DNA from 2 places in the Thalassotalea insulae genome. Region 2 is predicted to be linked to the other one. Evidence: predicted binding sites of a transcription regulator. Region 2 holds the regulator's gene; the other holds the start of a gene.
The links. Region 2 encodes LexA, which represses DNA repair genes until DNA is damaged. Its sites were predicted from a motif close to TACTGTATNNNNATACAGTA; they were not measured.

Region 1 (4,409 bases), 750 kb from region 2:
GCCCGGGTAACGTTTTTCTCTCTTAATAACACGTCTAGATAAATCAGCAGATTAAGATCGATTTTAGAGATATTCATACCGTAAATACTTTTTATAAGAATGATAAATAAACTATATGTCATGATTTAGCTAACAGATCAAGGGGATTTTAGTCGTACATAGGCAATTTTCTAGCAGGTAGAACAAATGGGGTTGTTATTAACTAATTGAATTTTAATGTTTATTTTGTTCGTCTTTAACTTCTATTTACAATGTGAATGGTGATGATAATAAATATATATTTCATTAATGGTTGGTGAGTGGTTTAGTCTTTTTGTTGTTCGCTATGACAACTTAGCAAGTTACTTACATCATATTGTTTAAGCACAGCAGTGCCGGGAGAAGAAGAAATGACTAACTATCGCCAAGAAATTGAAAATTTAACCACACAACTGGGGTCACAAAAAACATGGCAAGCGATTAATCCTGAATCTGTTGCTCGTATGCGCATGCAAAACGGGTTTAAAACCGGGCTGGATATTGCTAAATATACGGCTGCCATTATGCGCAAAGACATGGAAGCTTATGATCAAGACCCGAGCAAATACACACAGTCACTAGGTTGCTGGCATGGATTTATCGGTCAACAAAAAATGATTTCAATTAAAAAGCATTTTGAAAATACTGATCGTCGTTATTTGTATCTTTCTGGTTGGATGGTAGCGGCACTACGCTCTGAATTTGGTCCTTTACCGGATCAGTCAATGCATGAAAAAACATCTGTTGCTGGTTTGATTAAGGAACTATATACCTTTTTACGTCAGGCGGATGCTCGTGAACTTGGCGGGTTATTTCGAGAGTTAGATGCAGCGCGAACAGCTGGTGATCAACTCAAGGAAGTAGAAATACAAGCGAAAATAGATGGTTATGTCACTCATGTTGTGCCAATCATCGCCGATATTGATGCCGGCTTTGGTAATGCCGAAGCGACTTATTTAATGGCTAAACAAATGATTGAAGCGGGGGCTTGCTGCATTCAAATTGAAAACCAGGTGTCAGATGAAAAACAATGCGGTCATCAGGATGGTAAAGTAACAGTGCCTCATGAAGATTTTCTAGCAAAAATCAATGCTGTGCGTTATGCCTTTATGGAACTTGGCGTTGACGATGGTGTGATAGTGGCCCGCACTGATTCTTTGGGAGCCGGGCTAACTAAGCAGATCGCCGTTACTAAAGAGCCTGGAGACTTAGGCGATCAATACAATAGCTTCTTAGATTGTGATGAAGTGAGTGAAGCAGAGTTAACTAATGGTGATGTTATTATTAAGCAAAATGGCAAACTAGTTCGACCTAAGCGTTTACCTAGCAATCTTTATCAATTTAAAAAAGGCACAGGTGAAGCACGCTGTGTACTAGATTGTATTACTTCATTGCAAAATGGTGCTGACTTAATCTGGATTGAAACGGAGAAACCGCATATTGGTCAGATTGGTGGCATGGTGAGAGAGATCCGTAAAGTAGTGCCAAATGCCAAGTTAGTTTATAACAATTCGCCGTCTTTTAACTGGACACTAAATTTCCGTCAGCAAGTATTCGATGATATGGCGGAAGCCGGACAAGATGTTACCCAATACGATAAAGAGCGTTTAATGAGTGCTGACTATGATAATACCGAGTTAGCAAAAGTCGCCGATGAACGTATTCGTACCTTCCAGTTAGATGCTGCAAAAGAGGCGGGTATATTCCATCACTTGATCACCTTGCCAACTTATCATACAGCAGCGTTGTCAACAGATAACCTAGCGAAGGAATATTTTGGTGAACAGGGGATGTTAGGTTATGTCTTAAACGTTCAGCGTCAAGAAATCCGTCAAGGGATCGCCTGTGTAAAACATCAAAATATGGCTGGTTCAGATATGGGAGATGATCATAAAGAATACTTTGCCGGTGAAGCCGCTTTAAAAGCTGCGGGTAAAGACAATACGATGAATCAGTTTGCGAATATCGCCTGATAGCATACTTGCATAGCAAAAACTAAAAAGCGCTGTTGAATTAAATAAAGGCAGCGCTTTTTTGATCGTGGAAAGATATTGCTATTTTTTATCAACTCAGTAGAATACTGTTATTATATACAGTTTTAGTGGCGTTGTATTGAGTGATTTATCATCACTTTAATTGCGCCAGCGCCTAATTTAAGATAAAACGAGCAATATTACATTTGGTTAATTTAAGGGAAAGCAATGGCAGTTGAAAGTCGATTTGTTGTCATAAGACAAGGTGTGGAGGTAGAAACATTTATGGATAAGAAAGCCGCAGACGAATATGACAAGATGTTAGATATGGCGGACAATCTTGCTGATATGTTTGAAACTGCACCGGTAGAGTTATCTGAAGCTGTTCGTGAAGAACTAAGTATTTATCTGGCCAAGCACCGTGAAGAAGTATTGATTGCCTTGCAGGCGAAAAAGCCTAAACCTGTTAAAAAGCCTGCCGCAAAAAAAATACCGGAAAAAGTCAGTGATAATAAAACAGATGACGCCGCATAGTGAGTTAATTGCTCAGTTGAACAATAACAGACAAACATTGATTAAATGTCGTGCTTGATTATCAGCTAATCAGAAGTGCCCGGCGTAAAAGCATTGCTCTACAAATAACCTCAGGCCAGCTGGTGGTCAGAGCTCCCCTTGGTGTGGCTGAAAGTTACATTGAACAGCTGATATCACGTAAAAGACCATGGATTTTAGCTAAGCTGCAATTGGCCCAGCAAAATCATTTAGCTGATATTGAGAGTATTAATCAACTCAAGCATGGCGGATTGCTGTGGTCAAAAGGAGTGAAGAAACAGCTAAATATCACTTTTTCTCAACAAAGCATAATCACTGAAGATAGTCATACCATCACTGTAACACTCAAAAAACGCTATCAAGCAGTAAGTGAACAGGCACAACAACGCCAATTAAAAAAACAGCTGGAACTTTGGTTCAAGCAACAGCTTGAGCAAATAATCGAGCAAAGATTCGTAAGATTAACTCAACAAATACAATTAACCCCGAGTGCGGTTAAAATCAGACGTTATAAAGCGCGCTGGGGCAGTTGTGATAACCGCGGTTTAGTCAGTTTTAACTATTTGTTGGCGATGGTGCCAGATTGGGTTATCGATTATGTGATTATTCATGAACTTTGTCATTTAAAACACCTTAACCATAGCGCTGATTTTTGGCGTTTAGTTGAACGCTATTCTCCTAACTACCAAGATGCTAAGCATTGGCTTAAACAACATCAAGCTTATCTTATCTGGCCGTGCAAGATTTAAAAAATAGACCATAATAATTAAGACGTTATTGCAGATTTCTATTGCTATAAGCATATTTTTTTTGCGAATTGACGTCTAATATTTTTATGCTTGTTGCGTATAACCTAAGCGTTTTACGCGTATTTTAAGGATATTGGCATAAAATTTGTTTGTTTAAAGTACTGATTATAAAAAATAATAATAGTGTCAGTTATTTGACTGCAAACTAATAGTGAGGAGTTATCATGAAAATGCGTCGTTACAACTGGAAAATAGCAACGGTTTATATCGTATCTGCTACTGCTTCATTGGTTGTTTTACAGTATTTAATTAATTTGTAACTGTGCCAATAGTTAAATAACCTCTGTTTCGCATATTTAATGCGTTTCTAGCAGTTATTTTCACTCATTTTCGTGTTTTTTGCATGAAATAGCGGGCTATTCCTACATCAAACCGTCTTGAATTGCGATAAAAAATAAAAGATAAGCAAGGTTATTGTTTATTTATTGTCTTATATTTTAAGTGATTGTTACGTGGTTTAAGGTCAGGTTATCAGAGCAACTTTGCTGGCTGTTGTCTGCAAAGGGCTAGTCGTTTAAAAAAAAATCAATATCAGGTTAATTAATCATTAACACTTAGGCTATTTTAAGGTAAATTAATAGGACAAAAATAATAATATAGGAATAGCCATTTCATGAGCTCGTCAGTATTAATCTGTGATGACTCGAATTTAGCGCGTAAACAAGTATTGCGCAGTTTACCTGAATCACTATCGTCTAATGCTCAGCTGGCCACTAATGGGGCTGAAGCACTTGAATTACTTAATAAGCAAAAATTTGATGCTCTGTTTTTGGATCTGACAATGCCTGAGCTTGATGGTGTTGGTGTATTAGAAGGGATCAAACAAGCTGGTATAAAGGTTAATGTTTTTGTTATCTCTGCTGATATCCAACCAGAAATGCAAAACAAAGTATTGCAGTTGGGGGCGAAAGCTTTTTTACGTAAGCCGGTTCAAATAGATGTCTTAAATAATCATTTGCAAGAATATGGCTTAGTATGACCCATTTGACTCTAACCGAAGAACAGCAAGATTGCTTACAAGAAATTATTAATGTTGCCATGGGTCAGGCAAGCGATC
Region 2 (4,409 bases):
GTAAAATGGCCACTGGCACGGCGGCAAGCAATGTCGATTTATACCAAGTGAACTGCACCTATTATGATGCGCTTGGTCAAAGCGATTATGGTTATTTACTAGCCCGTGCGATTCAGTTTTTCTCGCCAGGCATTCCACAGGTTTACTATGGTGGTCTGCTCGCTGAAACTAATGACATGACCTTGCTAGAGCAAACCAATATTGGTAGAGACATCAATCGTCCTTATTTAAATGACGCGCAGTTAGCGCAGGCAATTGAGAAGCCATTTGTAAAAGCCATGATGGCGTTAATCAAACTTAGAAATAGCTGCAGTGCTTTTGATGGTGTCTTTAGTGTCTTAGGGCAAGGTGCAGAAATCACGTTGGCGTGGGAGAATGAAGAGAGCCAGGCAAGGTTAACGATTAACTTACTAGACAAGTACAGTGTTATTGAATTAACCGAACGTGGTGAATCTACCCTTATTGATCTGCAAGAGCTGTTAGCCTAGCGTTTTGATAGTAGGGACGTTTTGCACTTTTTATGAAATAATGCCAACAAAATTAACGCTACTATTAACCCAAGGTAACCATGACAGCTAAGAAAATATGGACGCTTAAAAGTATTGCTAAAGAATTAGGGGTATCAAACGCCACTGTATCTAATGCATTTAATCGTCCGGATCAGCTTTCTAAAAAGCGCAGAGAAGAAATTCTTGCATCATGCCGAAAACTTGGTTATTCAGGGCCAAATAAGGCAGCACAATCATTGAGAAAAGGGCAATTTAATATTGCTGCCCTAGTATTGCCTGATAGCGTTGAATATATGATCACAGACCCGGTCGCTAGTAGTTTTGTTAAAGGGGTTTCTTCAGTACTAGAAAAAAATAAGGTCAACTTACTGTTATTTTCTGGTGTTTCGGACAGTATCGACAGTGTTGCTGATTTTGTTGATGGCTTTATTTGTTATGGTAGCCCACGTAACTCTGCTTTAATTGAACAGCTTAAACTTACTGATAAAAAAGTAGTGACCGCAGATTTTGATATTGACCGTAAAGCCTCGGTTGGTATTGACAATCAACAAGCGGCTTATGAAATAGCAAAACTTGCAATAAAAACTAAAGATGACGATGTAGCGATATTAGGGCTTAGGATCATTGATTCTCAGCTTACCAGCAGAGTATATGATTTACCTGAGCTGGATTTACACGCCTCTATTTCTCATCAACGTCTACAAGGCTATCGGCGGGCGATAGCGGAGTTAGGGGTTAATTTTAGGGAAGACAGGCTATGGAATATTCCAGAAAGTAATCATCATTACGCGTTAATTGCGGCAAAAGAAGCATTATCTTCCAGCCCTAGACCAAACGTGCTCTTGTGTATGAGTGATACAATTGCATTAGCGGCGTTAAAAGAAATTAATGCTATGGGGCTGAAAATACCTCAAGATATTAGAGTGGTTGGTTTCGATGGCATTGAAGAAGCAACTCGCTCAACCCCACCGTTAACTACTATACACCAACACAGTGAAGTCAAAGGCAATAAAGCCGCAGAGCTTTTTATTAGCCGAGCCACTGACACTATTACCATTCCCTATTATATTGAGAGTGGAAAAAGCTGTTAATTAGCAGAGTAATAACTGGAAAATTTTTATCGTGGCTTCTGGATGAACACAACAGTTAGTGTCTGTTTACCGTTTATCATCATGTGAGAATAGATAGTGCCATATCTCGGCAAAGCTTGCTTTTATTAGCCAATAAGTAAGTGAATGGTGGCGATGCTTTGCGCAAATTTCGCGCTTTTTATGATCTTGCTGTTGATGAATTTCTTTTAACTGCTCTTTGGAAGCTAAGTCTTTTTCTTGCGCTAGTTTTTTGTTCATCGCCTTATTAGCGCATTTGGCATAAGCCTTCCTTGCTTTAGCATCAAGATTTGCCAAAATACTGCCCGTTCCTTTGACCACTTTTCCTTTCACTATTTCATGTGAATGCAACATGCTCATGATAAAGCCCATATAGTTACCAACTTACATTAACTAAGACCGTATAACTTAAAGATTAGTTTCAGATATAAACGTAATGGTGCAATGGCAAAGCATGCCAAAAGTAATTTTAAATGAAAGGTTTAAAGATCAAAAATGCATAATTTTTGATCTGCAAGCACATGTAAGAAAAATTTGAGAGAGTAAAAGAATGGGGTGGCTAATGGGACTTGAACCCACGACAACCGGAATCACAATCCGGGGCTCTACCAACTGAGCTATAGCCACCACAGAAGAAATATGGTGCCTTTCTAAGGCGCGAGGATTGTATTGTATTTCGCAGTTAGTTGACAAGGAAAAGTTTTATAAAATTTTAGGACTTGCGATTATTTACAGCCTGTATACAATAACAGTGATACTGTGCAAACTTACAGGAAGTGCCAAATGTCTGAATTACGTCCTCTCACTCCTCGCCAAGAGCAAATTTTTGAATTAATAAAAGAAAAAATTTCCGCTACTGGGATGCCGCCAACGCGTGCTGAAATTGCTGATTTTTTTGGCTTTAAATCGGCCAATGCGGCGGAAGAGCATTTAAAAGCGCTGGCGAAAAAAGGTTATATTGAAATGTTACCTGGTACGTCGCGAGGTATCCGTCTGGCCGAAGAATTGATTGAAGAAGCCGGTTTGCCGTTAATTGGCCGGGTTGCAGCAGGTGAACCTATTTTGGCACAGGAACATGTTGAAGACAGGTATCAGTTAGACGGCAATTTATTTCATCCTTCGGCGGATTATTTATTGCGCGTTAATGGTGAAAGTATGAAGGATATCGGTATTTTGGACGGTGATCTCTTGGCAGTGCATCAAACTACCGATGTCCAAAATGGTCAGGTCATTGTTGCCCGGGTTGAAGATGATGTCACTGTTAAACGTTTTAAACGCGAAGGCAATGTTGTTTATCTACATGCTGAAAATGAAGCCTTTGCTCCGATTAAAGTTGATCTCACTACTCAGCACTTTAATGTTGAAGGCCTCGCCGTAGGCGTTATTCGTAATGCCGACTGGATGTAATATGATTTCATAATTATCCCAGCAGACTTTCTTTCTCCATGAGAGAAAGTCTACAAATCACACTTCTGTTTAAAAATTAAGCTATTAACGATATATTTCTAAGAATAATTATCATTTCCTCGTAATATTATTGCTATTAGATTGTTTTTTGTTCAAAAAATATCCTTGCGGTTTCTTAATATCTAAGATTTTTTAGAGTAATTGCACAAAAAGTAAACATTCTCTCTATCCCCTATCAGACGTGCGATCTAATTGTTTAGAGTTGTAACTCTATTGTTATTGTTAGCTTTTTTCTTAAAATTGTAAAAAATTATAAATTGACCTAGATCAAGAATTAGGTAATTCTAGGATAGAAAATGAACAAATATAATAATAAGGCGAACTTTTCACTGTACAAAAATTCGTCAGGAAAATAACAATAAAACATACACCAAAAACTAAGACATAAGAGCTAAGCATTACTATGTAACTTCAGTTTTGGAACTTAGAAGGGTAGAGGAGATGTCGAGTGAGTAGACGTAACCTAGGTTGGCTACTGTTAGGGATGATTCTTCCTAATATAGCTTGGGCGGAAACGCAGTTGAATCTTACCAAAGGTGTCACGGAAATCAGTAACGAAGTGTATGGATTACACATGTTCGTGCTGTATATATGTACCGCCATTGGTGTTGTAGTATTTGGCGCTATGATTTGGTCGATGATTTTTCATCGCAAATCTAAAGGAGCAAAAGCGGCGTCTTTTCATGAAAGTACAAAAGTCGAGATAATCTGGACGGTTGTGCCCATTCTTATTTTAATCGCGATGGCAGCTCCTGCCACTAAAACACTGATTGCGATGGAAAATAATGATGATTCTGACCTGACTATTCAGATCACAGGCTCTCAATGGAAATGGCATTATAAGTATTTTGATCAAGGCATAGAATTCTACTCAGTTTTATCTACCCCTCGAGAACAATTTCAAAACCAGCAGGGAACTGGGCAAGATAAAGGCGAACACTATTTATTAGAAGTGGATAAGCACTTAGTGATCCCGGCGAATAAAAAAGTACGTTTCTTAATGACCTCAGATGATGTTATCCACTCTTGGTGGGTGCCAGCGTTTGCGGTTAAACAAGATGCGAACCCGGGCTTTATTAATGAAGCTTGGACCAAAGTGGATAAACCGGGTATTTATCGCGGCCAGTGTGCGGAGCTTTGCGGTAAAGATCATGGTTTTATGCCTATTGTGGTAGAAGTCAAATCAGAAGCTGATTTTGATAACTGGCTCAATGAGCAAAAACAATTAATCGCTGATGCGAAAGCAGCTGAGGCGGCATCACTGAATGCGTCAATGTCAATGGATGAGTTAATGCAATTAGGTGAAACTACTTATAATGCCTAT

Region 1: a site for LexA is predicted at 2,097-2,116, ahead of QQK06_RS13645 (YebG family protein). Genes of this name have one in related genera too.

Annotation. Positions count from the first base shown of each region.
Region 1 is NZ_BSST01000001.1:3,009,215-3,013,623, forward strand. Features, by position in the region: gene QQK06_RS13635 (LysR family transcriptional regulator) at 1-77, opposite strand, end outside; gene QQK06_RS13640 (isocitrate lyase) at 390-1,991, shown strand; gene QQK06_RS13645 (YebG family protein) at 2,220-2,525, shown strand; gene QQK06_RS13650 (M48 family metallopeptidase) at 2,576-3,292, shown strand; gene QQK06_RS13655 (response regulator) at 3,966-4,331, shown strand; gene QQK06_RS13660 (chemotaxis protein) at 4,328-4,409, shown strand, end outside.
Region 2 is NZ_BSST01000001.1:2,255,790-2,260,198, forward strand. Features, by position in the region: gene gtfA (sucrose phosphorylase) at 1-488, shown strand, start outside; gene QQK06_RS10285 (LacI family DNA-binding transcriptional regulator) at 569-1,600, shown strand; gene QQK06_RS10290 (hypothetical protein) at 1,667-1,978, opposite strand; tRNA gene QQK06_RS10295 (tRNA-His) at 2,170-2,245, opposite strand; gene lexA (transcriptional repressor LexA) at 2,402-3,025, shown strand; gene coxB (cytochrome c oxidase subunit II) at 3,570-4,409, shown strand, end outside.